Robertmurraya sp. FSL R5-0851: one gene and its partners. The protein of the gene in region 1 interacts with the protein of each later gene in a pairwise test. Links are inferred from orthologs where the notes say so. Each region holds a gene or a part of one and is shown in the gene's direction. Other genes may lie near its edges.

Evidence for each region.
Region 2: the proteins of MKX65_RS14875 (region 1) and pknB interact in binary tests that used the Bacillus subtilis proteins (3 or more experiments, as listed by UniProt). The link is inferred for Robertmurraya sp. FSL R5-0851 from one-to-one orthologs.
Region 3: the proteins of MKX65_RS14875 (region 1) and MKX65_RS01335 interact in binary tests that used the Bacillus subtilis proteins (3 or more experiments, as listed by UniProt). The link is inferred for Robertmurraya sp. FSL R5-0851 from one-to-one orthologs.
Region 4: the proteins of MKX65_RS14875 (region 1) and hprK interact in binary tests that used the Bacillus subtilis proteins (3 or more experiments, as listed by UniProt). The link is inferred for Robertmurraya sp. FSL R5-0851 from one-to-one orthologs.

Annotation. Positions count from the first base shown.
Region 1 is NZ_JBBOOE010000001.1:2,888,866-2,897,374, reverse strand. What follows is about bases 1,739-4,541. They hold MKX65_RS14875 (serine/threonine protein kinase), read left to right. Parts: upstream 1,739-2,633; coding sequence 2,634-3,449; downstream 3,450-4,541. Other genes in these bases: MKX65_RS14865 (YodL domain-containing protein), read left to right, coding at 4,331-4,541; MKX65_RS14870 (sporulation protein), read left to right, coding at 3,436-4,206. Also shown: MKX65_RS14895 (hypothetical protein), read left to right, coding at 1-660; MKX65_RS14890 (hypothetical protein), read right to left, coding at 661-825; MKX65_RS14885 (YozD family protein), read left to right, coding at 996-1,169; more of MKX65_RS14865, read left to right, coding at 4,542-4,639; deoD (purine-nucleoside phosphorylase), read left to right, coding at 4,747-5,448; MKX65_RS14855 (M15 family metallopeptidase), read left to right, coding at 5,576-6,445; MKX65_RS14850 (lmo1851 family serine protease), read left to right, coding at 6,526-8,010; MKX65_RS14845 (LCP family protein), read left to right, coding at 8,126-8,509.
Region 2 is NZ_JBBOOE010000001.1:1,533,023-1,541,727, forward strand. Bases 5,649-8,647 are described here. They hold pknB (Stk1 family PASTA domain-containing Ser/Thr kinase), read left to right. Parts: upstream 5,649-6,165; coding sequence 6,166-8,130; downstream 8,131-8,647. Other genes in these bases: MKX65_RS07995 (Stp1/IreP family PP2C-type Ser/Thr phosphatase), read left to right, coding at 5,649-6,172; rsgA (ribosome small subunit-dependent GTPase A), read left to right, coding at 8,179-8,647. Also shown: priA (primosomal protein N'), read left to right, coding at 1-1,472; def (peptide deformylase), read left to right, coding at 1,539-2,024; fmt (methionyl-tRNA formyltransferase), read left to right, coding at 2,021-2,971; 16S rRNA (cytosine(967)-C(5))-methyltransferase RsmB, read left to right, coding at 2,968-4,314; 23S rRNA (adenine(2503)-C(2))-methyltransferase RlmN, read left to right, coding at 4,319-5,404; more of MKX65_RS07995, read left to right, coding at 5,411-5,648; more of rsgA, read left to right, coding at 8,648-8,705. UniProt on the Bacillus subtilis protein: Protein kinase that is responsible for triggering spore germination in response to muropeptides, signaling bacteria to exit dormancy.
Region 3 is NZ_JBBOOE010000001.1:245,789-249,300, forward strand. The notes cover bases 103-3,070. They hold MKX65_RS01335 (anti-sigma regulatory factor), read left to right. Parts: upstream 103-1,369; coding sequence 1,370-1,771; downstream 1,772-3,070. Other genes in these bases: MKX65_RS01325 (RsbT co-antagonist protein RsbRA), read left to right, coding at 179-1,012; MKX65_RS01330 (STAS domain-containing protein), read left to right, coding at 1,009-1,365; MKX65_RS01340 (SpoIIE family protein phosphatase), read left to right, coding at 1,784-2,794; MKX65_RS01345 (anti-sigma factor antagonist), read left to right, coding at 2,852-3,070. Also shown: more of MKX65_RS01345, read left to right, coding at 3,071-3,181; anti-sigma B factor RsbW, read left to right, coding at 3,178-3,512. UniProt on the Bacillus subtilis protein: Provides the crucial link between the upstream module (communication of environmental stress) and the downstream module (integration of the environmental signals with signals of energy stress) that compose the signal transduction pathway controlling the sigma-B factor.
Region 4 is NZ_JBBOOE010000001.1:4,144,041-4,152,739, reverse strand. The notes cover bases 257-3,249. They hold hprK (HPr(Ser) kinase/phosphatase), read left to right. Parts: upstream 257-1,280; coding sequence 1,281-2,219; downstream 2,220-3,249. Other genes in these bases: MKX65_RS21325 (nucleoside recognition domain-containing protein), read left to right, coding at 3,230-3,249; lgt (prolipoprotein diacylglyceryl transferase), read left to right, coding at 2,241-3,059; MKX65_RS21340 (alkaline phosphatase), read left to right, coding at 257-1,151. Also shown: more of MKX65_RS21340, read left to right, coding at 1-256; more of MKX65_RS21325, read left to right, coding at 3,250-4,174; pyrophosphatase PpaX, read left to right, coding at 4,164-4,814; MKX65_RS21315 (DapH/DapD/GlmU-related protein), read left to right, coding at 4,814-5,353; MKX65_RS21310 (ATP phosphoribosyltransferase regulatory subunit), read left to right, coding at 5,578-6,756; hisG (ATP phosphoribosyltransferase), read left to right, coding at 6,759-7,397; hisD (histidinol dehydrogenase), read left to right, coding at 7,404-8,669. UniProt on the Bacillus subtilis protein: Catalyzes the ATP- as well as the pyrophosphate-dependent phosphorylation of 'Ser-45' in HPr, a phosphocarrier protein of the phosphoenolpyruvate-dependent sugar phosphotransferase system (PTS).

The DNA of each region.
Region 1 (8,509 bases):
GATACTGTCGTGGTCACCATGTATGGTACGGTGGGCAAAGTAACTAATCTAAAGTGGCTTGATGGTATGTATGTATATGAAATAAATAAGAGTGAAGGATTATACATGGAATCAAGTCTCCAAATGCTTTCCGATTATGAAGGTGATCCGATCGAAAGAGAAGAGATTGATATAGAATACAAGTTTTTTATTGGTGATCTTGTCCAAGTGAAAGGTTATGGGGCGGATTTGTTTAAGGTGGTTGGTTTTCGAACAGAAATCTGGCGTTATAAGGAGGATGCATGGGAGGACGTGATTTATGAGCTCTCACGTATCAGTGATGGGGAATGGCTAGAAGTGAATGAAGATGAGTTAACGCTGATTGCCGATGCCGATAGCGCAGATACATTTATTCAAAAGCTTGGACTTCTATATTCACTAGATAAGAAGAAAAAAACTCTTAAACTACCTGAACCGAAAAATGTCTATAGAAAAGCAGAAAGAGAAATTCTAAATGAAAAAAAACAATCAGGTGAAATGATTGATGCCTTATTAGACTTGTATAATGACTATCGTATCCTATATGAAATGTTTCATGATGAAGAATATGTAAAAGTCATGAAGCTAGTATTAAAAAAACTTCAGCAGTTAAAAACGAACGATGGAAAAAGCAATGTGTAATTAATTTAAATAAGAGAATATGAAATAAATAAAAAGCGGAATTCCTGTCCAAATCGCTCCTTGAAAAAAGAAAGATGTCATCTTCTCAAATGAATTCATTAGTGAGCTTTCTTCACTATTTATATCCTCGCTAAATGATTGAAACAGCTTTGAAAAGGTTGTCATACGAACTCCTCCTAAAATCTTTGTTTGTATTTCATCTTTATGCTTGTCCAACTAAAAACATTCCAAACATATGAAAAGAAAAAATTTGAACAAAGGTGCTGTATTTTTAAGGGAATTAGCATGAAAAGGCTTTATGCATCATACATTTTGAACAAAAGGGGGGCGAGTCAATGAAGGAGATTGAGGTATTCATCGACACAGATGAAATAGCAGAGTTTTTCTTTCAAGAGCTGATGAAAAGGGGCTATGTACCCTCAGAAGGCGAAGTGGAAGAACTCGCTGATATTACTTTCGAATACTTAATCGAAAAATGCATTATAGATGAAGAAATCGAAGATGAATAGCTTATGAAAATCATTGTATAACCCCAATAGAAAGGACGAAGCGTTCAATTAGCTTCGTCCTTTCATTATGATTCAGTAATATGGTCGAGGGCAGTATACAAAAGATAATGACTGAAAGCTACTGCTGTTAAATCATAGTTAGTCACCTCTGGAAGTTCATTGAAAAACGATAAAACATCCATGTCTTTTTGTTGAAACCAGTCAACTTTATTTGTATATTGATGCGTCACATCTTCCCAAACACTTTCAAGGGCTGGACTAAGCAGTTTTTCATTGGCGTTCTCCAGTTTCGTAAAAAGAAAATCCCAGTAGTCGCTTCTAGAACCCGTATGCGGTTGATTGTGAGAAAATTTAATTGTTTCTGATATATATCGTTCTTCGAATAAAATTTGATAAAGCTCCTTCCCTAGTTCAACCCGCTTTTTCACATGTTCAAATTCATTAACCGTCTTTCCACTCAGACGATACCGGTATTTCTTTGAAAGTTTGTATGGAATAAAGATCGTAGTAAATCCAAGATTTTCTGGTAATTTATAGGGGAGCTCTTGAAGTAGAGAGGTTGAATGGTATATTCCTTTGATTACTCGTTCTTCTAACATATATTGCTCATTAATAATCATGGCTACAGTTATTCCCTTTGAATTCTTTTTTACATAAAATTCGTTCCAAAAAGGTTGCATAAATGATGATACATGAAACGCAGATAGCAGATGGAAGAGCGGTTTTCCTATGCTCTTGCTATATTCATAAAGAAGCAATTGTGGAAAGGCATCTTGAAAAATGAATGCATTTTATCGTTCAAGGAATAAAAAGTAGCGATTTATTTGAGGTTCAGACAAAAAGTCTTTTAAATAAGAGCTCTTTAAGTCGGTCATGTAATATCCCCCATTACGGGACACGATATGCGCCAGGAAGGACCAATGAACCTCTTGATTTCTGATGAAGAACTCATAATAGGCTTGGGTTCTCGTGATGTTATTTCTGTTATATGCATGAGTTTTATTTGTAATTTGAGCGACTATGTTTTTTTCTTTTTGATTTGCATAAAGAATTGGAGAAGGGGAAAACATGTTTAATTGTTCGCTAAACATAGATTTTTCCTTTAAACTATATATCTCTTTGGAAGCGTCCATTGGGAAATCTTTTCTTGAAGAAGACCCAAAAAAGGAATAGAAGAAAAATTCATTTTTTGCCACCTTTCTATGAAACCTTCCATCTGAAATAACGTATATATTTATATCAACCATTAGGAGGACTGAATGATGTTAAAAAAAATCCTGAAGTCAATATTGGGAAGTTCTCATCACCGAAAGTATAGTTCAAGTGATTATTACAAGCGTCGGAATATGCATAAACATAGCCATTACGGTCATGCACACTACAAAAGAAAACATAAAAGTAGCTTTTTTAGCTCGAAAAGCTTTTTTAGCAGTTAGTATCATATATGAAAAAAGGTTGTAAAACATGATGATTTTTAAGCCTATTGTCTTGGCCTTCTCTTCACTAATGGATAAGGAATTAGCTGTGGGAGAGAAAATCAATGAGCGATATATAATAGAAAAGTTTTTAGGTATGGGCAGCTATGGCCATAGTTATCTTGTTTATGATTCCCACTTAGAAAAAAAGGTTGTTTTAAAGCTAGTTCGATTTCATAAAAGAATCACTAAAAAGGGAATACGAATACATCAGTATGAAATTGAGATCCTTAAAAGCTTACAGCATTCTTCCTTTCCTACCGTTTTTGATGAAGGAATGTGGGGAAGGATTCCTTTTTTTACAATGGAGTTTATACACGGGAAAACATTTGAGCAGCTTATCTTTACCGAAGGACAGAGGTTTACTGAAGAAGAGTCTTTGTTATATGGATTAAAGCTTCTAGAACGAATAGAGTACCTTCATCAAAGAGGGATTGTCCATAGAGATTTAAGAATTCCAAATCTAATGCTTGAGGGAGAGGACTTAAAAGTAATTGATTTTGGATTGGCGAAATGGTTATCACATACTGACAATAAAAAGAGGGATTTAAAAAGCGAGATATCTCCTCAGGCTGATTACTTTCAGCTAGGCCACTTTCTCCTGTTTTTACTATATTCGAATTATGAAACAACTGGTAGTGAAAAGGAACGACCATGGGACGAAGAGTTATCATTATCAACAGAGACCAATCAATTAATCAAAAGATTACTTCAAGTTGAAAAGCCTTTTGAAACGATAAATGAACTCAAAGCTTGTTTTTTATTTGCAGTGAATAAAGGGAGGAATAAACATGTCACTTTTTAATAAAGTATTTGCAAGTATCGGGATTGGATCGGCAACGGTAGATACGAAGCTTGAAAAAGATGTCTTCGTTCCAGGTGAGGAAATAAGAGGAATTGTACAGATAAAGGGTGGAAAGATTGAACAGCTAATAGACGATATTTATCTGAATCTACATACCAACTATTTAAAAGAGTCAGATGATAAAAAGCATATTGTCAAAGGCGATATTGAAAGATTCCGCTTAATTCAAGCAGTTACAATTGGTGCAAACGAGACAAAAGAAATTCCATTTGTTATTAGGGTGCCGTTTGATACTCCGATCAGCATTGGACGAACAAAAGTATGGGTAGAAACGGGATTAGACATTAAAAATGCTGTTGACCCTACAGACAAAGATTATATTAAGGTAGTCCCTAATCAGTTAATGAAAGGTGTATTAGATACAGTTGCTGAACTAGGTTTTCGATTGAGAGAGGCAGATTGTGAAGAGCTTCCATACCGCAAAAGAAGACGATTACCCTTTGCACAGGAATTTGAATTCGCTGCAGTTTCGGGATCCTTTAGAGGCAAACTAGATGAGCTTGAAGTGATATTTTTTCCGCAATCAGATGAGCAAATGGATCTTGCTTTGCAAATTGACCGGAAAGCAAGAGGATTAGGTGGATTTTTAGCAGAAGCTCTTGAAATGGATGAAACAAATATTAGTGTTAGTATCCATAGTAGAGACCTTCCAACTTTAAAATCAAAGCTGGAGTCCCTTATTAGACAATATTCTTAACTTTATTACCACACTTTTTTTGTCAAAGAGGTATCTCGACAAAAAAAGTGTTTTTTTGATGAAGGATTCGACAGTGCCAAAGTCTAATCAAAAAGGGTGTGGATAAAAAAAGGGGGGCTTGAGGTTGTTAAAGGAACGGAGCAGGCTATTAAAAAAAACGTATGAAGTAATGATCTTTCAAACACCCAAATTCAGGCAGACTAAAGGGTATAAACAAGTATATCGTATGAATGTAACGGGCGGTTCACATCTGCAAGTTTTAGAAGAAGTATTTCGTATATTTAATGTAAAAGACAGCATTCCAAATGATTATCAAGGTCGATATATGGGAACAGGTGATATTATTTATATTGACGAGGGGAGACAGGGTACTAGTTACTACCAACTTCAGCCAGGAGGTTGGAAAAAAATAAGTCGAATTCATGTACTTTAACAAGGCTGTGGAGACATCCTCCGCAGTTTTTTATTTTTAGAGTAAATATGGTATAGTTTTATTTGGTGAATATTATATCTGTAAACTAAAACGGGAGTGAAAACCAGATGAGTGTACATATCGGCGCAAAAGATAACGAAATAGCGGAAACAGTTCTTCTTCCAGGAGATCCTTTACGAGCAAAATATATCGCAGAAACCTTTTTAGAAGGTGCTACTTGTTATAATGAAGTTAGAGGAATGTTAGGATTTACAGGAACATATAAAGGGAAACGAGTATCTGTACAAGGAACAGGTATGGGTGTTCCATCAATCTCTATTTACATAAACGAATTAATGAATAGTTATAATGTTCAAAACCTCATTCGAGTGGGTACATGTGGGGCAATTCAAAAGGATGTTAAAGTAAGAGACGTAATCTTAGCAATGAGTGCTTCAACAGATTCCCAAATGAATCGACTAACTTTTGGTGGCGTAGACTATGCTCCTACTGCGAACTTTGATTTATTAAAGCGTGCATACGATGTAGGTGTTGAGAAAGGTTTGAACTTAAAGGTTGGAAACGTTTTTACTGCGGACATGTTCTATAACGATAATAGCGAACTTGAAAAATGGGCGAAATACCAAATTTTAGCGATTGAAATGGAAACAGCTGCTCTATATACATTAGCTTCCAAATTTGATCGTAATGCTTTATCTGTTCTAACGGTAAGCGATCATATTCTTACTGGGGAAGAAACGACAGCGGAAGAAAGACAAACCACTTTTAATGACATGATTGTTGTTGCATTGGATGCAGCCATTCAATAAATAATGAAGCAGCTTCTAAAATTAGAAGCTGCTTTTTCTATTCTCTTTTATTCAAAAAGGATGCTGCATTTTTTTATTGATGATAAAATAGAAATATTGTATTAGAAAATGAAGATAGGTGGAAATAATGCGTAAATATTTATTATCGATTGCAGGGATTACCCTCTTATTGTCCGGGTGCGATTTTAGTAAAATCCCATACTTAAATAACAATCAGAAGGAAGAAACAACACAGACGGACGAACAGAAGGATAACGAACCTATCGTTGACCAGGAAAATAACGGTCAAAATGATTCAACTGAAGGTGCTGCAGGAGATTCTACTCAAGATCAGGATAGTCTACCTGAAGGACCAACTCTAGAGGCCATTTTTTTTAACGATGTGAAAGAAGTTGATGGAAAACAAGTGATTCAAAACCCACTGAATGTACTTGCTCTTGTAAATAAAATGTTTGCTTTGCCAGAGAGTTATAATCCTACTGATCTTGTGAAGCCGAATGTTTCATTTTCCTTCGGAGATCAAACAATAGAAAAAAGCTTAATGAGGCAAGAGGCGGCAGTTGCACTAGAGAATATGTTTGCCGAAGCCAAAACAAGTGGAATCGAACTATATGCTGTATCTGGATATCGGTCATACGAAAGACAACGAATAATATTTGATGCAGAAGTAAAGAAGAGTGGAGAAGAAAAGGCAATGCAAGTGGTTGCCGTACCCGGAAATAGTGAGCACCAAAGTGGACTTGCTATGGATATATCAGCAAAAAGTGCAAATTTAAGTTTAACTGAGAGTTTCGGTGAGACAAATGAAGGGAAATGGTTGGCAGCAAATGCACATAAGTACGGGTTTATTCTGCGATATCCAAAGGGAAAAGAAACCATTACAGGATATCAATACGAGCCTTGGCATTTTCGGTATGTAGGTGTCGACGCTGCACAAACCATCTTCGAAAAAAATATTACGCTTGAAGAGTACTTTGATATCGTTGAAAAAATATAATAAACAACTTTAATATAGTAAAATCTTTGTTAAAACAAATGCAAAGATGTTATTCTAAACAGTAAGAACAAGCCTATGGAATGAAAGTGGTGAAGCATTTGGAAAATGAACAACGACCTGAAGAACAACAATCAGGTTCTGGTAAATCAGCCTATATACAAATAAAGAAATTTCATTTCGTTATGTTGTTGTTTTTAGTGGTATTTTTAGCAGCTGGTATTACTACATTTGCTCTTGCATTTGGGGATGAAAAGGTAGTAACCGCTGGCACGGAGAGAAAAGAATTTGAGAAGCTATACAATGCTTTTGATACAATCCAAGATAATTACTTTAAAGAAGTCGATGAAAAAAAATTAGTAAATGGGGCAATTGATGGAATGCTCCAATCACTAGATGATCCTTATTCTGACTATATGAATGAAGAAGAAGCTTCAAGCTTCCATGAGAGTATATCTTCTTCATTTGAAGGGATAGGGGCTGAAATTCAGGAGAAGGATGGCTATATTATCATCGTGTCTCCTTTAAAGGGATCACCTGCTGAAAAGGCTGGTTTAAAGCCGAACGATAAAGTAGTATCTGTAGATGGAAAAAACATTCAAGGAATGGGATCCACAGAGGCAGTATTACTCATTCGTGGAGAAAAAGGGACAACTGTTAAGCTAGTCGTACAACGCCCTGGTGTGTCAGAACCTCTAAACTTTTCAATTGTAAGAGATACAATTCCGATTGAAACAGTCTATGGTGAGATGGTAACTGATACGATTGCGAAAGTTCAAATTACGACTTTTTCCGAGAATACCTCAACGGAGTTAATTACGATCTTAAATGATCTGCAATCTAAAGGAATGAAAGGTCTAATTCTAGATTTAAGGCAAAATCCAGGGGGGCTTTTAAACCAAGCGGTTGCTATTTCGAGCTTGTTTGTCCCAGAAGGAAAAGTGCTGTTTAAGGTTGAGGACCGGGATGGGAATATTGAAGAGGTTAAATCAGAGCAAAAGGAAAACCCAGATATCCCATTAGTTGTGATTATTGATAAAGGAAGTGCTTCCGCTTCGGAAATACTGGCAGGAGCGGTGAGTGAATCAGCAGATGTCCCATTGGTTGGAGAGAAATCCTTTGGTAAAGGGACGGTACAAAGAGCTCAAGATTTTTCTGATGGTTCGAATATGAAGTATACGACAGAAAAATGGTTAACCCCAGAAGGAAATTGGATTCATGAAAAAGGAATTGTTCCTGATTTTGAAGTAGCAATGCCAGAATACGCAAATATAGCTTATGTAGATCCAGAGCAGGAGTTAAAACTTTCGGTTGCTTCCACTCAGGTAAAGGCTGCCCAGCAAATGTTAAAGGCTCTTGGTATTGACTCAGGTCGAGAAGATGGATACTTTGATGAAGCCACTCAAAAAGCTGTTATTGAATTCCAGAAACAGCAAAATATTGAACAAACGGGTATTCTAAAAGGGGAGTCAACCATTTTATTAATGGAGAAATTAAGAGATCTTATTAAAGAAAATGACCCACAGCTTCAAAAAGCAGTAGAACTTCTTCAACAAGAAGTAAAGTAATTAGTTAGAGCTTTCCCATTATTCGGGAGAGCTTTTTTTATGTAAAAATGGACAAAACGACAAACACTAATCTCTAAGTTGATAAGAGAATTTAGTTCCAGACGAGGTGAAAACAATGAAACATATGATGGCCGTGTTCCTGGTTATTTTATTAGCAGGCTGTGGTTATTACTCCTCGAAAGAGAACGGTGAGAATAATCAACCCAAAATTTATAATAAAACTGTTGAAAAAACAAGTGAAGAGATCCCAGTGGAACGTTTCCGTCCATTTCAATCATATAAAAAGGACATTAATGTCTTATTACTAGGAGTTGATAGTAGAGGGGGAGCATCCTCAAGATCAGACACCATTATGCTCACAAAATACGAGCCATTAAACAAACAGGTAAAGCTGATTTCCTTAATGCGAGATAGTTATGTAACAATACCAGGATATAATAAAAGTAAGTTGAATCACGCATATTTTTATGGTGGGGACAAGTTATTAAAGGAAACGGTT
Region 2 (8,705 bases), 1.4 Mb from region 1 along the record:
GAAAGGAAGCAATCGTACTCGTCCCAGAAATCTCCTTAACTCCACAAATGGTGAAACGGTTTAAAGGGAGATTTGGAGATGAAGTGGCTGTCATGCACAGCGGACTTTCTAATGGAGAAAAATACGATGAGTGGCGAAAGATCCAGAGAAAAGAAGTAAAAGTGGTGGTAGGGGCAAGGTCTGCCATTTTTGCTCCCTTTGAAAACCTTGGAATTATCATCATTGATGAAGAGCACGAAACAAGTTATAAGCAAGAGGAAAATCCAAGATATCATGCGAGAGATGTGGCGATACAACGTGCCAAAAAATATGGCTGCCCGGTTGTATTAGGAAGTGCTACTCCAGCACTTGAATCATTTGCTCGTGCAAAAAAAGGTGTGTTTGAGCTTTTAAATTTGCCGAGCCGGATGAATAGTGGACCGATGCCTCATGTTGAAGTTGTGGATATGAGAGAAGAGCTTCGTGAAGGAAATCGATCCATGTTTTCAAGAGCATTAATGGAAAAATTGAAAGATAGACTCGATAAACAGGAGCAAACGGTATTGTTTTTAAACAAGCGAGGACATTCCTCCTTTGTGATGTGTAGAGACTGCGGATATGTTGTGAACTGTCCAGATTGTGATATTTCATTAACCTATCATAAATTCAGCGAGCGAATGAAGTGTCATTATTGTGGTTATGAGTCGCATGTTCCAACACAATGCCCGGAATGCCAATCAGAGTATATTCGTTATTTTGGAACAGGTACTCAGAAGATTGAAGAAGAACTAGGCAAAGTGTTGCCAGAGGCAAGAGTGATCCGGATGGATGTGGATACAACTTCAAAAAAAGGGGCGCATGAAAAGCTGTTAACTGATTTTGGTGAAGGAAAAGCAGATATTCTGTTAGGAACGCAAATGATTGCAAAAGGATTAGATTTTCCTAAGATTACGCTCGTAGGAGTTCTTTCAGCTGATACGATGCTGCATATCCCTGATTTCCGTTCATCTGAGAAAACCTTTCAGCTGCTAACACAGGTAAGTGGAAGAGCTGGAAGACATGAGCTATCAGGGGAAGTCATTGTACAAACCTATACACCAGAGCATTACAGCATTCAGTTTGCCTCTCAACAGGACTATGATCTGTATTATGAAAGGGAAATGCAAATAAGAAAGCTTCATCATTATCCACCTTTCTACTATATATCCCTGATCACAGTAAGCCATGAGAATTTGATGAAGGTAGTGTCGGTGACAGAGAAGATTACCGGATACATTCGGAATAGTCTTTCTCCAGAAGCGATTGTTCTAGGACCTGTCGCTTCACCAATTCCTCGAATCAAAAATAGATATAGGTACCAATGTTTGATAAAATACAAACGTGAGCCACAGTTAGGTCGTGCCATTAAAACGGTACTTGATCAATATCAGCATGAATCTGCAACAACCGGGTTAACCATTTCTACAGACGTGAATCCTTATATTCTCATGTAGCTGGTTATGAAGCGGGTTGTTTTCGTAGAGAATAGTGATAAATATGAAAAAATCGGAGGAAGTATTTTGACGGTAAAGAAGCTAGTTACTCATCCTGCAGAGGTACTTGAACAAGAATGTGAGAGAGTAACGGTATTTGATAAAAAACTAGAAAAGCTACTAAACGATATGTACGATACGATGATTGAATTCGATGGGGTAGGTCTTGCAGCCCCTCAAATTGGCATAGCAAGACAGATTGCCATCGTTGATATAGACGATGAATCAGGCACGATTGAACTAATTAACCCTGAAATATTAGAAGTGTCCGGCGAACAAACAGGCCCGGAAGGTTGTCTTAGTTTTCCAGGGGTTTACGGAGAAGTAACCAGACCATATTTTGTAAAAGTGAAAGCCCGAAACCGAAAAGGAAAAGCATTTGTGATCGAAGCAGAAGACTTTTTAGCACGTGCGATTCTTCATGAAATCGATCATCTTCATGGCATCCTATTTACATCAAAAGTGACAAGATATTTGACTGAAGAAGAGTTAGAGGGAGTCGAAAGCGAATGACAAAAATAGTGTTTATGGGTACTCCTGATTTTTCTGTTCCCATATTAAGAAGTGTGATAGAAGCTGGATATGAAGTGATCGGTGTTGTGACACAACCGGATCGCCCAGTTGGAAGAAAAAGAGTACTCACTCCACCTCCTGTGAAAGTGGAAGCGGAAAAACATGGTATTCCTGTTCTTCAACCTGAAAAGATTCGTGTAAGAGAGGACTTGGATCAAGTATTGAGCTTAAAGCCTGACTTAGTCGTAACGGCGGCGTTCGGTCAAATTTTACCGAAGGAACTCTTAGAAGTGCCACCACTCGGATGCATAAATGTTCATGCTTCTCTGTTACCAGAATTACGTGGTGGGGCTCCCATTCACTACTCCATCATACAAGGAAAAGAGAAAACGGGAATTACGATCATGTATATGGCTGAAAAGCTGGATGCAGGGGATATTTTGACGCAAGTAGAAGTTGAAATTGCAGAAATAGATACGGTTGGTTCTTTGCATGATAAGCTAAGTGAGGCAGGTTCTAAGTTATTGTTAGACACATTGCCAAGACTGATTAAGGGAGAATTAGATCCAATTCCCCAAAATGAAAAAGAAGCAACATTTGCTTATAATATAAAGCGCGAGGAAGAGAAAATTGTTTGGTCTAAACCAGGCGAAGATATTTACAACCATATTAGGGGTATGAACCCATGGCCAGTCGCTTACACTCATCTTTCTGACTCAGTGATGAAACTTTGGTGGGCGACGAAAGTTAAGGCAGTGAAAAAGGCAGTTCCAGGAGAAATAATTGCAATTGAGGAAGATGGATTTGTCGTTGCTACTGGAAATGATACAGCGATTAAAGTGACTGAGCTCCAGCCTTCTGGTAAAAAGAAAATGACAGCTGATCAATTTTTACGAGGGGCAGGTTCGTTTTTAAAGGTTGGAGATCGTATAGGAGTTAACGAATGACAGAAAAATCAAATGTTCGAGAAAGTGTTGTAACCATTCTAGAGCAAATCGAAAAAAATCAATCATATAGCAATCTACTTTTAAACAATGTGATTAAAAAGAATCAAATTGCCACGAAGGACATTGGATTGTTAACGGAATTAACCTACGGAACATTACAAAGAAAAATGACTCTTGATTATTACTTAGAGCCTTTTATTAAAAACCCTAAAAAGCTTGAAAACTGGGTGAAGCAGCTACTGCGAATGACGTTATATCAAATGCTTTATTTAGATAAAATTCCTGACCGTGCAGCCATTCATGAGGCCGTGGAAATTGCTAAAAAGAGAGGTCATAAAGGGATATCTGGGATGGTTAATGGAGTTCTTCGCTCTATACAACGTGAAGGCATAAGAGATATGAATGACATTAAGGATGAAGTCGAGCGTTTGTCCATAGAAACGAGTCATCCTACTTGGCTTGTTAGAAGATGGACCGAGCAATTTGGGTATAATAAAGCAAAAGAGATGTGTGAGATCAATTTAACTGCACCCATGCAAACCGCACGAATCAATACAAATAAAATCGACAGAGAAGCTTGCATCAAAAGGCTTTCAGAAGAAGGCTATCAAGTTGAGGAAAGTGTGGTTGTTCCTGAAGCAATTAAATGCTTAAAAGGAAATCTTGCCCATTCGGAAAGTTTTAAAGAAGGCTTGATTACGATCCAGGATGAAAGCTCTATGCTTGTAGCATATGCATTAGGTATCGAACAAAATGAAACGATTTTAGATGCGTGCGCAGCTCCTGGTGGAAAGTCGACTCATATCGCTGAAAAGCTAGAAGAAACAGGACAAGTTATTTCATTAGATCTTCACGAGCATAAAGTGAAGTTGATTAATGAAAATGCTGCCCGACTTGGACTGAAAAATATCGAAACGAAAGCTATGGATAGCCGTAGGGTACAAGAGGCGTTTGAAGGTAGCACGTTCGATCGGATTTTGCTTGATGCCCCGTGCTCTGGTCTTGGTGTAATGAGAAGAAAGCCAGATATGAAATACACAAAAAAAGAAGAAGATTTAGATCGTCTTCAGAGCATTCAGTTGCAGCTATTAGATTCTGTTACTCCACTGTTAAAGCCAGGTGGAACGTTGGTGTACAGTACATGTACAATCGACCGCTCTGAAAATGAAGAGGTAGTAACAGCGTTTTTACAGAAGCATACGGACTTTGAAGGTGACCCGTCGGTTATTGAGAGAATGCCTAAGGCGATTCAGCCGCTTATGTCGGACTTTCAGCTACAGATTTTCCCTCAAGATTTTGGTTCAGATGGATTTTATATTGCAAGTTTAAGGAAGAAGGTGTAAAGAAATGGAACAGACAACTATTGAAAAAGAACAAACATCCGTGCAAAAGCCATCCATTTACTCTATAGAATTACACGATTTAAAAGCATGGTTAGTTGAACATAATGAAAAGGCATTTCGTGCCGAGCAAATCTTTGATTGGTTATACAAAAAGAGAGTGACAAGTTTTGAAGACATGTCTAATCTTTCAAAAACTTTACGTGAAACGTTAGAAAAGCATTATTCACTAACTACATTAAATACACTTATTCAACAACAATCATCAGACGGGACGATTAAGTTTTTATTTGAATTACATGATGGTTACTCCATTGAAACAGTTTTGATGAGACATGAATATGGGAATTCGGTGTGTGTAACTACACAGGTTGGCTGTCGAATTGGATGTACGTTCTGTGCATCAACTTTAGGTGGACTGAAAAGAAATCTAGAGGCAGGGGAAATCGTCGCTCAAGTAGTAAAGGTACAGCAAGCCTTAGATGAAACAGATGAAAGAGTAAGCTCTGTCGTTATTATGGGAATAGGCGAACCTTTTGATAACTACGATGATATGCTTTCATTTTTGAAGATTATCAATCATGATAAGGGACTGAATATTGGAGCTAGACATATTACGGTATCAACAAGTGGAATTATCCCGAAGATTTATCAGTTTGCCGATGAAAATATGCAAATTAACTTTGCCATTTCACTTCATGCACCAAATACAGAGATTCGCAGTCGTTTAATGCCTATTAACCGTGCGTATAAGCTCCCTGATTTAATGGATGCGGTACGATATTATATTGAGAAGACAGGAAGACGAGTAAGCTTTGAATACGGGTTATTTGGTGGAGTAAATGATCAGGTAGAACATGCGGAAGAACTAGCGAAGCTTATTAAGGGTGTCAAATGTCATGTGAACTTAATTCCGGTAAACTATGTGCCAGAAAGAGATTACGTTCGTACACCTAAAGATCAAATTTTTGCATTTGAAAAAACGTTAAAAAATCACGGAGTAAACGTAACGATTCGAAGAGAGCATGGTCATGATATTGATGCAGCATGTGGACAGCTTCGTGCAAAGGAACGAAAAGAAGAGACGAGGTGACAATAGGTGAAAGCGGTATTTAAAACAGACCGAGGTCGGATTCGCCAGCATAATGAGGACAGTGGGGGAATCTTTATCAACCGGGATGGGCAGCATCTATGTGTGGTTGCAGATGGAATGGGTGGACATCGAGCAGGCGATGTCGCCAGTTCCATGGCGATCAAGCATTTAGAAGAGATGTGGAAGGATTCAAGTGGAATCGAAACGGCCTCTCATGCAGAGGATTGGTTAAGAAACAGTATTCCACTTATCAATCAAGTAGTATTCCAGCATTCACAGCAACACGCCGAGTGTGAAGGGATGGGAACAACAGTTGTTGCTGCCATTGTTACTCCATTATTTTCGACTGTGCTGAATATTGGAGATAGTCGTTGTTATATTTTAAATGATACAGGTTTTCAGCAGTTAACAGAAGATCATACACTTGTGAATGAGCTTGTTCGAACGGGGCAAATTTCAAGGGAGGATGCCGAACATCATCCACGTAAAAATGTCATTTTACGTGCACTTGGAACGGAGCCAGATATAAAAATGGATATTCGCACCATCATGTTTGAAGAAGGAGATGTTCTCCTTTTATGCTCAGATGGTTTATCTAATAAAGTATCAACCGATGAAATGGATAGTATATTAAAAAATGAAGAAAAATTAGAGGAAAAGGCAACCACTCTCATCAACCTTGCAAACGAGCATGGTGGTGAGGACAATATTACCTTAGTCATTTTACAATTTGACGTTGGCGATGATTGGGGTGGGGATACATGCTAATTGGGAAGCGTTTAAGCGGCCGCTACAAAGTGCTTGAGATGATAGGTGGCGGCGGAATGGCCAATGTTTATCTTGCTCATGATATGATCTTAGATCGAGACGTGGCTGTTAAGGTACTAAGACTTGATTTTTCAAATGACGAGGAATTTATTCGACGTTTTCACCGAGAAGCACAATCAGCAACTAGCTTGGCCCATCCGAACATTGTTAGTATATACGATGTTGGTGAAGAAGATTCTATCTATTATATTGTTATGGAGTATGTGGAGGGCCAAACTCTCAAACAATACATACAACAGCAGCTATCGTTACACGTAGCTGATGCCATTAATATTATGAAGCAGTTAACCTCCGCTATTTCTCATGCTCATCAAAATCATATTGTTCACAGAGATATTAAACCACATAATATATTAATTGATCGCGAAGGAAATGTGAAAATTACGGATTTTGGCATTGCTATGGCAATGAGTGCAACCAGTATAACGCAAACCAATTCAGTGCTTGGCTCCGTCCATTATTTATCTCCAGAACAAGCAAGAGGTGGAATGGCAAACCGTAAATCGGATATCTATTCTCTTGGAATTGTCATGTTTGAGTTGTTAACAGGAAGGCTTCCATTTTCAGGTGAATCAGCCGTTTCAATTGCTTTGAAACATTTACAATCGGAAACACCTTCATTAAGAAGATGGAATCCAAAAATTCCACAAAGTGTGGAAAATATTGTATTGAAGGCGACGGCAAAGGATCCTTTTCATCGATATGATAGTGTAGAAGATATGGAGATGGATTTAGTAACCGCACTTGATCCTGATCGAATCGATGAGCCGAAGTTTGCTCTTCCGATCGATGATGATGCTACCAAGGCAATTCCAGTCATTACCGCGGATCAATACCAAACATTTGATGAGACACTTGTACATAGTAAAGAGCATCCTGTTCTTCAACACACTACTGACAAAGACGGAGATAAAAAGAAGAAAAAGAAGAGAAAATGGCCTATTGTACTCGTATCTATCTTTCTCATATTGGTTATCCTTGCCGTATTAACTGTAACGGTTTTACCAAAATTATTAGGACCAAAAGATGTGCTTGTTCCTGATGTATCTGGTAAAGAGTTAGATGAAGCTATGGAAGTCCTTCAGGAGCAAGGGTTAAAAATTGGTGAAACAATTGAAGTTACAGATGAAGAGGTAGAGGAAGGCCTCATCATAAAAACAAACCCTAAGGAAGGGAAAACGGTAAAAGAAGGGCAGGAAGTGGACCTTTATTTAAGTATTGGTAAAGAGAAATGGACATTGCTAGATTATACCGGACGTCAATATGATGATGTAATTGATTTATTAGAAGCAAGGGGCTTTAAAGACATTACAAAAACAGAAGTTTACGATGATTCAGCCCCTGTGGGACAAATCATCTCTCAGAATCCATCTAGCGGGGAAGAAATTATTCCTGCAGAAACGGAACTGGAATTTACCGTTAGTAAGGGGCCGCAGCTAATAAAGCTCAAGGATCTTTCAGATTATAATGAAAAAGGAATTCAAGAGTACGCACATTCCTCTGGATTAAATATTCAGATCGCAAGTGACGGCGAATATAGCGATACGGTGGCTGAAGGATTAGTTGTCTCCCAAAATCCTTCTGCAGGTACAGATTTACGAAAAGGGTCTACAGTAACCGTAGTCCTTTCTAAAGGAAAAGAAGCGATTCCGAAAACCGTACAAAAGGAAATTACCATTCCTTATGAACCTTTAGTGGAAGGGACTCCGCAAGTTGTCCAAATTTATATAGAGGATATGGATCACAATATATCAGAACCGGTACAAACCTTTGAAATTACACAAACTGAGACTCGGACTATACAGTTAATTATTGCTCCTAATCAACAGGGCGCATACAGAGTGCAAAGGGATGGTGATGTTATCGATGAACAACCGGTACCATACCCGACAAATTAAAATAGGTTTAGGAACTAATCGTTCACATTCTGTTAAAGGAGTGTATGTATGCCAGAAGGCAAAATTATAAAAGCACTTAGTGGGTTCTATTATGTTCTCACAGATGATAATCAAGTGATTCAGTGCAGAGGAAGAGGGGTATTTCGCTTAAATAAAGTGACCCCTCTTGTAGGCGATGAAGTCGTTTTCCAAGCAGAAAATGAAACTGAGGGCTATATTTTAGAAGTAAAGGATCGAAAAAATGAACTGGTAAGACCCCCGATATCTAATGTCGATCAAGCGATATTAGTATTTTCGGCTGTTGAGCCTGATTTTAGCACCGCGTTGCTCGACCGCTTTTTAGTTTTAGTTGAATTTAACCGTATCAAGCCAATTATTTGTATTACAAAGATGGATTTAACTAGTTCCGATGAAAAAGCAATGATGGAAACATACCGTAATCAATATACGAACGCGGGCTATGAAGTGATTTTAACCTCATCAGAAACCGAGGGTGGGTTAGAGCAGCTGCTTCCTCATTTAAAAGGAGTTATATCCGTATTCGCCGGTCAGTCTGGGGTTGGAAAATCTTCGCT
Region 3 (3,512 bases), 2.6 Mb from region 1 along the record:
TTTAGCTACTCGAAAAAAGGGTATATAACAAAGTCGCAATATTGTCATAATTAGTTTAAGCTTTCGCATAAAATTGTTATCATTATGGATAGGTTCAAAATTTGGTTTTAAGCTTACGTTACAGTTTAAAGACAATCCGTTTTGAAGAAACCTAACATGTTAAAATTGGGAGGATATAATGAACAAAGCTATTGAACAGTATATTCAAACGAATCGGGAAGAGATATTAACAAAGTGGATTGAGAGCATGAAGGAAAAATCAGATGAGCGGGTTCTGAAGGTGGTTTCTGACCAAGTATTCGTAGGGACAAGCCGAGAGTTCATTGATCTAATTGTTTCTAATCTAAAAGATTCTGATGAAAAGTATAGTGAAAAGCTTGTAGAGTTTGCTGAAAAAGTAGTTAGACTTGCGTGGCCTTTAACCTTTGTTACTGACGGATTACGGGAATTTGCAAGAATTGCTTTTGAAGGAATGAATGCATCAGGTCATGTAAATGAAGAAAATCGTATGGAAATCATTTATGACTTTGATAACTGGATAAGTCCAATGACAAATGAGATTGTTAATGTATATTCCTCGACTTGGGAGCGAACAGTTTCACTTCAAAAAATTGCTCTTCAAGAATTGTCCGCTCCTTTAATTCCCGTGTTTGATGGCATTTCTGTCATGCCTCTTGTTGGGACGATAGATACGGAGAGGGCAAAACAGATTATGGAAAGCTTGTTAAATGGAGTGGTAAGAAATCGTTCAGAAGTTGTTCTTATAGATATTACGGGTGTTCCGGTTGTAGATACAATGGTCGCTCATCATATTATTCAAGCTGCCGATGCAGTTAGACTAGTTGGGGCCAAGTGTATGTTAGTAGGGATTCGTCCAGAAATAGCACAGACAATCGTCAATCTTGGGATTAATTTAAATCAAATTACAACAAAAAATACACTGAAAAAGGGCATTGAGTCTGCTCTTGAAATTATGAATAAAAAGATTATCAGCACGGGGGGAGAAAATTGAGGATACCCATTCTAAAATTACACAATTGCTTACTAGTATCAATTCAATGGGAATTGGACGATCAAACGGCCCTTCAATTTCAGGAAGATTTGCTTCATAAAATACACGAAACGAGCGCTAATGGTGTTGTAATTGATATCACTTCCATTGATTTTATTGATTCCTTCATCGCGAAGGTGCTTGGTGATGTAATTAATATGTCTAAACTTATGGGTGCTAAAGTTGTCATTACAGGTATTCAGCCAGCGGTGGCGATTACTCTTATTGAATTAGGAATTGGTTTAGATGATGTCCTAACAGCTTTGGATCTAGAAAAAGGTTTGGAGAAATTACATCAGGAATTGGGGGAATAACCAAATGGGGATCCAATCCTGCGTAAAAATCATTAATGAATGGGATATTGTTGCAGCTAGGCAGCTAGGTAGAAATGTGGCAAAAGAGCTTGGATTTGGAACGGTAGATCAGGCTAGAATCACCACTGCTATTAGTGAATTAGCTAGAAATATTTATTTATACGCTGGTCAGGGCCAAATCTGCATTGAAAAACTATATGAAAACGGCAAAGCGGGATTGAAGGTAGTAGCCATAGACAATGGACCTGGTATAAAGGATATAAGGCAAGCAATGGAGGATGGATATTCAACATCAGGTGGTTTAGGGGCTGGATTGCCAGGAGTCAAACGCTTGATGGATGGGTTTGGGATTAACTCAACACCAGGTAATGGTACAGAGATAACGGCAACTAAGTGGGTGCGTTAGGGGGAGCATTTTATGGATTTCCGAGAATTGATGGAGGCAAAATACCGGCACATACTTGAAAAATACATAAACGACCCTTCTGAACAAGTGTTGTATCAGGGCCAAAAGTTCAGTAGAAAGTCTATTGAGCATCGAATCTCCCCTGAGGAAATCATCAGTTTACATAAAACTCTTATGAATGAAATGTATCCAGAGTTACCAGAAGAAGTATCGCTCTCCTTTGATATGTTACTAGAAGTGATGTTAGGCTACGGTCTTGCTTATAGAGAGCTTCAAAGCTTGCGCCATAAGCAGCAGGAACTAAGAACGGAAATGGAGATTGCTGCAAATGTACAACAAACCTTATTAGGAACCCATGTCCCTTCTGTGCCTTGGCTGGATATAGGTGCTATTAGTGTTCCTGCCAAGCATATGAATGGAGATTATTATCACTTTGTTCAAGATGAAACAAATAATATAAGTATAGCTATTGCAGATGTCATTGGGAAAGGAATCCCGGCAGCATTGTGTATGTCCATGATCAAATATGCGATGGACAGTCAACCGGATAATCAACAAGAACCGAGTAAAGTATTAGAAAATCTAAATCGGGTCGTTGAACAAAATGTGGATCCTAGTATGTTTATTACTATGTTCTATGGTGTGTATCATCCAATCGAGCATACATTTGCCTATTCTTCCGCTGGACATGAGCCGGGCTTTCTTTACCGTGCGCAATCGGGAGAATTCACTGAAATTGAGGCAAAGGGTTTGCTGTTAGGAGTAGAGAAGCGGACGAAATATCTGCAGTATGAACAAGCCATAAATGTTGGAGACATGATTATCTTGATGTCAGATGGTGTGACAGAATGTCGCTCAGAAGAAGGGTTTGTCGAAAAAGAAACCTTAATCTCGTATATAAATAAATATATCCATTTGCCTGTACAGGAGATTGTAACCAACATATATAAAGAGCTAGAAAAGCTCCAACACTTTCAATTGCGAGATGATTTTACTTTAATAATCTTGAAAAGAAAGGTTTAAGTACTAATTTTTCAGGGTAACGAATAAGAGCAGTTGACTTGTAAAGAGGTGGGTATAATGAACATAAAGTTAGATATCACGGAATGTGATGGTCGTGTTGCTGTCAGTGTAACAGGTGAAATTGATGTTTATACGGCACCGAAGCTAAGAGAAACCCTGTTTCCTCTGTCTGAGAGAAACGGAGTGAACATGATTATTAATCTTTCTGGAGTAGAATATATGGATAGCACAGGCTTAGGGGTATTTGTGGGGACGTTTAAAAATGTGCGCTCAAGCAATGGGGAATTTCAGTTAGTTGGACTTTCTGATCGGTTAAAGAGGCTTTTTGAGATCACCGGACTAGCTGATATTATGAATATTAGCCAGATTGAGGGTGAACCAAAATGAAAGAAGTTTGTGACTACATTGAAATGAAAATCCCTGCTAAGCCAGAATACGTAGGTGTGATTCGATTAACATTATCTGCCATTGCCAGTCGGATGGGCTTTTCATTCGATGAAATTGAAGATTTGAAAATTGCTACAAGTGAAGCCATAACAAATGCTGTTCAGCATGCCTACAAAACTGGAAAACTTGGAGAGGTTGCAGTAGGTTTTGGATCATATGGCGATCGACTCGAAGTGATCGTGGCTGACAGTGGAAAGAGTTTCGATTTTCAATCGGCTCGAGAAAAAGTAGGTCCTTATCGTGGGAATGAACCAGTTGAGTTTATGCGTGA
Region 4 (8,699 bases), 1.3 Mb from region 1 along the record:
CTGCCGGATTTTCCACACATGTTCCGAGCCGGAAGCAAAAAGAAGATATTGCTGAGCAACAGGTGTATCAAGAAATTGATGTTGTACTTGGTGGGGGAGCCGTTCATTTAACAAATCGTAAAGACCAGGAAGATCTACAAAAGATCATTAAAGAAAAAGGCTATCAATGGGTCAACACGAGAAGTGAATTGCAAAAGGCGAACGGGCCAAAAATCTGGGGAAGCTTTGCCGAGCAGTCGCTTGCATACGATATAGACCGTCCAGCAACAAAGCCTTCCGAGCCAACTCTTGCTGAGATGACAAACAAAGCGATTCAAACTCTTTTAAAAGACGAAGATGGATTTTTCCTGTTTGTGGAAGGAAGCAAGATTGACTGGGCTGCACACAATAATGATATTGTAGGTATGATTAGCGATGTATTAGCCTTCGACGAGGCGGTAAAGGAAGCAGTTAGGTTTGCTGAAAGAGATGGAAACACGCTGGTGATTGCCGTGACTGATCATGGAAATAGTGGAATCTCGATAGGGAACCGGCAAACATCTAGATCGTATGCGCATACTCCTGTTGAAAGCATTATTCAGCCATTGAAAAAAGCCCAGCGGACGATCGAGGGTGCACTACAGGACCTTAAGCCTGATCGATCCAATATCAAACAAGTGGCAAAGCAGTATGGGCTGGATCATTTATCAAACAATGAAGTAAGAATGCTGATCAACTCCAATCATGTTGGAGCCGATCTATCTGCTATGTTAGCAGAAAAAGCCCAACTTGGTTTTACAACATATGGTCATACGGGAGAAGATGTATTTCTGTACGCGTACGGTCCGTCTCATCCGACAGGCTTCCTAGAGAATACGGAGTTACCTGAAAAAATGGCAGAGTTCATGGGGTTTAACTTAGAAAAGTTGAGTCAATCGTTGTTCATAAATGCAAAGGATGCATTTGAGAAGCAAGGCTACATCACAAAAATTGATCACTCGAAAAAATATAATCCTGTATTTGTAGCTACTAAAAGAGACATCTCCATTGAAATCCCTGCGAATAAAAATATCATTACGGTAAATGGAAAGCAGTATCCTCTAAGGGGGATCTCGATATTCAATGGAAGGGATTTCTTTGTGAGTGAACAAGTAAAAGAGTTTACCCCTTAATTTCTAGCCCTTCTCAATTTGAGGAGGGTCATTTTTTTGACAAAATACGCGGATCAAATTTGGTTCTTTATAAAAAGATGGTAAAATAGATAGGAATTGTCTCTTTACATACAGAGGAGGAACACGACCATGGCGAAAGTTCGCACGAAAGATATTATTGAAAAATTTGACCTTGAGTTAATTAGTGGAGAAGAAGGAATAAATCGCCCGATCACGATGAGCGATATCTCTAGACCGGGTATTGAGATAGCAGGGTTTTTCGATTATTATCCAGCTGAGCGGATCCAACTTCTTGGGAAAACAGAGCTAACCTTTGCGGAAAAATTGTCGCCAACGGAGCGTGCCATTCGTATGGAAAAGCTTTGTACGGATGTAACTCCCGGAATCATTGTAACTAGGGAGCTTGAGGTACCTGAAGAACTGATCGAAGCCTGTGAACGTGAGGCTGTGCCGCTTATGCGTTCTAGACAGAAGACGACACGTTTTTCTGGACGATTGACGAATTTTTTAGAAAGTAAGCTTGCACCTACAACGGCTGTTCATGGGGTTCTCATTGATATTTATGGAGTAGGAGTTCTAATCACGGGGAAAAGTGGCGTCGGGAAAAGTGAAACGGCTCTTGAACTCGTCAAACGTGGACATCGATTGGTTGCAGATGATTGCGTAGAAATTCGTCAGGAAGATGAAGATACGCTTATTGGTAACTCTCCAGAATTGATTGAGCATTTACTTGAAATTCGCGGATTAGGAATCATTAACGTGATGACACTGTTTGGAGCAGGAGCGGTTCGTAGTCATAAACGTATTACATTAGTTATTAACTTAGAATTATGGGATCAAAATAAGCAGTACGACCGCCTAGGGTTGGACGAAGAAAAAATGCGAATCATTGACACAGATTTAACAAAATTAACGGTTCCTGTTCGACCTGGTCGGAACTTAGCCGTTATTATTGAAGTAGCAGCGATGAACTTCCGTCTAAAGCGAATGGGAGTGAACGCAGCGGAGCAGTTTACGAATCGTCTGGCTGATGTGATTGAAGAAGGCGAGCATGACGAAGAACATTAATCCTAAGGAGGATGAGCTGTAATGGAATCAACTATTCAACCGATTGACCCAGTTGCGTTGTCACTCGGTCCAATCCAGATCCATTGGTACGGTGTGATCATTGGGGTGGGAATTGCACTTGCATTGTTTTTAGCGATGCGAGAAGGTGAAAGAAGGGGGCTACATAAAGATATTTTCCCAGATTTGATGCTTTGGGCGATCCCTATTGCCATCATTTCAGCTCGTATTTATTATGTGGCATTTGAATGGGATTATTACTCGCAAAATCCAGGTGATATTATCAAGATTTGGAACGGTGGTATTGCGATTCATGGCGCACTCATCGGTTCGGTTATTACTGCGATTGTGTTTTCAAGGAAGAGAAATATTTCGTTTTGGAAGCTTGCGGATATTGCTGCCCCAAGTATTATCATTGGGCAAGCCATTGGTCGTTGGGGGAATTTTATCAACCAAGAGGCACATGGGGGCGAGGTAACGAGAAGCTTTTTAGATGGCTTATTCTTACCAGAGTTTATCATTAACCAAATGTATATTGATGGCACCTATTATCATCCAACCTTCTTATATGAATCAATCTGGAATCTTTTAGGTTTTATTTTATTAATGTCACTAAGAAGAGTGAATTTACGACAAGGTGAGATTTTCCTTTCCTATGTGATTTGGTATTCCATCGGTCGTTTCTTCGTGGAAGGAATGCGTACGGACAGCTTGATGTTAACAGAATCTTTACGTATTGCCCAAACGATTTCGATTGCCTTAATTGTTATAGCCGTTGCATTATTCGTTTATCGAAGAGTAAAAGGATACGCGAAGGTCCGGTATTTGGACCAGAGTGTGTAAAACAAAGAGAGAAAAGGGTGCCATTTCTCCTTAAGGAGAAACTTTACCCAATATGAAATAAGTGAGAGGGACAGTTTCGCCTTTCGCCACCTGGTGTTGCTACGCAACAAAGGCTGGCTTCAGGGGAAACTGCCCTCATCCTAATACAAATAAGGGAGCACGGAGAGAAGATGCTACAATCTACGAAAGCAGGGTTTTTCGTCGGTTTGAAGACCGTTTGGGCATTGGGGAAAATAATATTTCCGGTTGCCCTTATCGTTGCTTTGCTGCAGCACACCCCTGTTCTGCCATGGGTGATACAGTTAATTACTCCTTTGATGGGGATTTTTGGACTTTCTGGTGACGCAGCAATTCCTCTCGTACTAGGAAACTTTCTCAACCTGTACGCGGCCATCGGCGCCATGCTTACGATTGATTTATCGGTAAAAGAAGTGTTTATTATCGCAGTTATGCTTTCTTTTTCACATAATATGCTCGTGGAATCGAGCGTCGCCATAAAGGTAGGCGTGAAGCTTTGGATTGCTCTTACCGTTAGAATTGGATTGGCCATTTTTTCAGGAATTGTGATAAACCTTGTGTGGCAAGGTGGAAGTGAACGTGCGCAATACGGGCTGGTGGCAGCGAAAGAAGAAAGTGTGAGTGGAGTCATTCCTGTTCTTCTCGATGCTTTGCAAACAGCCGCACTTGGAATTGTTCAGTTAGCTATGATTGTCATGCCGTTAATGATTGTGATTCAAATTTTAAAGGACTTAAAATGGCTTCAGGTGTTTTCTCGATGGATGGCACCAGTGACAAGAGCATTAGGAATGAAGGAAAATACATCAACCACTCTTGCGGCAGGATTGATCTTTGGCCTTGCGTATGGAGCGGGCGTCATGATTCAGGCTGTAAAAGAGGATGGAGTGAGCAAAAAGGACGTAACGATTGCATTCATTTTCCTCGCAGCCTGCCACGCCGTTGTGGAAGATACCCTCATCTTTTTACCATTAGGAATACCTGTCCTTCCTTTACTACTCATCCGTTTAGTATTGGCGATCGTATTGACCGCCATCGTGGTGAAGGTATGGAAGCGAGTGGAGTTCTCAAAACGAAAGGAAACAGTCTATGACCACTAAAACAACAACCATCTTATTTGATTTAGACGGAACATTAATTGATACAAACGAACTGATTATTCAATCCTTTCTACACACCTTACAGCACTATTATCCTGACCAATACAAGCGTGAGGATGTGATCCCGTTTATGGGACCAACGCTCGTAGAAACATTTGGTGGAATGAATCCGGATAATGTCGAGGAAATGATAAAGACTTATCGATCCTTTAACATTAGTAATCACGATTCGCTTGTAAAAGAGTTCGAGGGTGTAAAAGAAACGGTTATTGCCTTGAAGGACAAAGGTTATAAGATTGGAATCGTGACGTCGAAAATGTCTGACGTTGTGATGAAAGGGTTGAAGCTAACCGAGCTAGATCCTTATTTTGAAATTGTCGTGGCACTTGATCATGTGGAAAAAGCAAAGCCAGACCCAGGTCCGGTACGTATGGCATTAGAAAAACTGCATTCTACTCCAGAGGAAGCGATCATGGTTGGAGATAACCATCATGATATTTTAGGAGGGAGAAATGCGGGAGTAAGAACGGCTGCAGTGGCCTGGTCGATTAAAGGTCGTGACTATTTAGCCAAATATAATCCAGATTATATGCTTGAAAACATGACTGATTTACTGGCGATTTTAGAGGCAGAAGGATAATGAGAAGGACAACTCGCTACCCAGTTGAAGGAGCGAACTCTCTCTGGCATGTATACAAAACCGTCCCTTTTGTAAAAGTCGTCAAAAACTTCATTGTAATCCAACTCGCACGATATACACCATTTTTAGGAATGAAAAACTGGTTGTATCGAACATTTCTAAAAATGAATATTGGTGACCAAACCTCGTTTGCTCTTATGGTTATGCTTGACATTATGTTTCCAGAAAAAATCAGCGTGGGCAAAAATACGGTCATCGGTTATAACACCACGATCCTTGCACACGAATACTTAATCAAAGAGTATCGGTTAGGAGAAGTGCAAATCGGGAGCGAAGTAATGATCGGAGCAAATACCACGATTTTACCTGGCATCACGATTGGAGACGGAGCCATTGTATCAGCGGGAACGCTCGTCCATAAGGATGTTCCAGCAGGAGCGTTCGTTGGTGGCAACCCCATGCGAGTGATTTACACAAAAGAAGAGCTCACAGCAAGATGGGAAGAGGATCCGATTTACGGAAAAGAAAAGCTTCATTAACAGTAGTTAGTGAGGCTTTTTTTATATCATTGTCGATTGGTGTACATAATCGAGCCTTTATTGCGCTAGCAATAACAGCGAAGAGAATGGACGCCAATCGACTTTGTTACCAATTTTTCAGTTGACGACTTCCTTGAGAAAGGAGTAAACTACATATAACTTCAATTTGCTAACATATTAGCGAACTAAAGGATTCGGAACATTTTGATATAGAGGTGATTGTCTTGAGTCGTTTGTTTATGTTCGAAAAACCACTTGGAATGAGGGATACTCTTCCAGGATTATACGAAACGAAAAGCATTGCTAGAGATGCGATCAAATCTGAAATGAAACGTTGGGGCTTCCAGTTTATTGAAACGCCCGCACTTGAATATTATGAAACGGTCGGAACAGCTTCGGCTATTCTTGACCAGCAGCTGTTTAAATTATTAGATTCACAAGGTCATACACTTGTGCTGAGACCGGATATGACTGCCCCAATCGCGCGTGTGGCAGCATCTAAGCTGTTAAAGGAAGACTTGCCACTGCGTTTGGCCTACTCGGCGAATGTTTACAGAGCACAGCAAAGAGAAGGGGGCAGACCAGCAGAGTTTGAGCAAATCGGTGTGGAGTGTATTGGCGACCATACGATTAGCGCAGACGGAGAGGTCATCGCTCTATTAATCTCGTCATTACGTGAGGTTGGACTACCTAAGTTCCAAATTTCCGTTGGTCATATCGGCTTTGTTCAGACATTGTTCCAGCAAATTCTAGGAACGGAAGAGCGGGCCCAAGCATTAACGAAATATTTATATGAAAAAAATTATGTAGGATACCGTGAGCATGTAAAAAACCTTGCGTTATCTTCCATTGATAAGCAAAGATTATTGGATTTCCTAAAGCTTCGCGGAGGCGAGGAGGTTCTAAGCTTTGCGAATGATATTATTGAAAACGAAAGTGGTCGTGAAGCCCTTTCTCAGCTTCAGCAATTGTGGGAGATTGTCGTAGCCTTTGGTGAGGAAGATAAGCTGAAGTTTGACCTAACACTTATTAGTCATATGAGCTACTACACAGGAATCGTGTTTGAAGTGTATTCTCACGCGGTAGGTACACCAATTGGAAATGGCGGCAGATATGATCTTCTTTTAGAAAAGTTCGGGAAGGCAACGGGAGCGACCGGGTTTGCACTATACTTAGACCGCTTAATTGAAGCGCTTGGTGGAGTATCAGAAGAAACACCGATGACATGTATTTTATTCAGTGATGAACGACGACAAGAAGCGTACACGGTGGCAAAAGAAAGACGCGCCATCGGAGAAAAAGTCGTGTTACAAGATATCAATGGTGTGAAAAATATTGATGCATGTACGAATCAATATACAGATATCGTCTTTTTAATCGGAAAAGCAGGCAGGGGGTCTTAACAGTGAAGGAAATGCTAACAATTGCAATGCCGAAGGGGCGAATTTTTGACGAAGCAGTCGAGCTTCTCCGTCAAGCGGGCTTCAATCTTCCACCAGAGTTTGAAGACTCTCGCAAGCTCATTATCGATGTGGAACAAGAGCAATTTCGCTTTATTTTAGCGAAGCCGATGGACGTCCCTACTTATGTAGAACACGGCGTGGCTGATTTAGGAATTGCAGGGAAAGATGTTATGCTTGAAGAAGAGCGTGATGTGTATGAACTATTAGATTTGAAAATTAGTGCCTGCTACTTGGCGGTTGCAGGTTTGCCAAATACAAAAATGAACGATGTGGCTCCAAAGGTGGCTAGCAAGTATCCGAATGTGGCTGCTGCCTACTTCCGTGAACAAGGAGAACAGGTGGAGATCATCAAGCTGAATGGTTCGATCGAACTGGCACCGATCATCGGATTATCTGATCGCATCGTAGATATCGTGTCTACAGGAAAAACACTAGTTGAAAATGGACTAGTAGAATATGAGCGCATTGCCGATATTACCTCTCGTCTGATCGTAAATCCGGTCAGCTACCGAACAAAGGATGAGCGAATTAGTGAGATCGTTGATAAGTTAACAGACGTGATTCACGGAGTAAGGAGCTAAAATAGGATGAGAATTCTAAAGGTGAGTGAGGCAGTTAGCATTAAGCGTTCGGTGGATGCAGGAACCGAGGAGCAACGCCAAACGGTAAAGGCAATTATTGAAGATGTACGAAAAAATGGAGATACGGCTCTATTTTCCTATACAGAAAAATTTGATCGTGCCACGTTAACATCGATGCAGGTTTCTGAAGAAGAAATTCGTGAAGCATACGAGGAAACAGGTGCGGAGTATGTGGCGATTATTAAGGAAGCAGCTGAAAATATTCGCTCGTTTCACGAAAAGCAGGTTCGCAATTCATGGCTCACGACTGAAGCGAACGGAACGATTCTTGGTCAAAAGGTCACTCCACTTGATTCTGTTGGGGTGTATGTGCCAGGTGGAACTGCGGCGTACCCATCGTCTGTTCTTATGAATGTGATGCCAGCAAAAGTGGCTGGGGTTGAACGCATCGTCATGGTGTCTCCTCCAGGTGCTAATGGAAAGTTACCGGCAGCCGTCGTTGTTGCGGCTCAAGAAGCTGGTGTGAAGGAGATTTTTAAGGTAGGGGGAGCACAAGCAGTTGCCGCTCTTGCTTATGGAACAGAAGCGATTCAGCCTGTTGATAAAATCGTCGGACCAGGTAACATCTATGTGGCCCTAGCCAAGCGTGAAGTTTTCGGTGACGTGGCCATTGATATGATTGCAGGTCCTAGTGAAATTGCTGTTTTAGCAGATAACACAGCTCGAGCAAGCGAAGTGGCTGCAGATCTACTTTCTCAGGCTGAGCATGATGAAAGAGCATGTTGTGTGCTTGTTACCACATCGCAAGAGTTAGCGGAACAGGTTTCTAAAGAGGTTGTTCGTCAGCTCGAAACACTTCCTCGTAAAGCCATTGCCGAACAATCGATCGCTGAATATGGAGCGATTTATGTGGCGGACACATTAGAAGAAGCGATTGCGACGATTAACACATTGGCGCCAGAGCATTTAGAAGTAATGACGGCTAATCCAATGGAGCTTTTAGGGCAAATCAAACATGCGGGTGCCATTTTTATCGGTCGATACAGTTCCGAACCAGTCGGAGACTATTTCGCAGGCCCCAACCATGTGCTGCCAACTAACGGAACCGCCCGTTTCTCAAGCCCATTAAACGTAGACGATTTCCAAAAGAAATCAAGCATTATCTCTTACAGTGAAAAAGCCTTACAACAAAACGTCGAGAAAATCGCCGCCTTCGCAAGACTCGAAGGCCTAGAAGCTCACGCAAGAGCGGTGGAATCACGATTTAAATAAATGGAATAGGGGGCGTTTCCACCCGAAGAA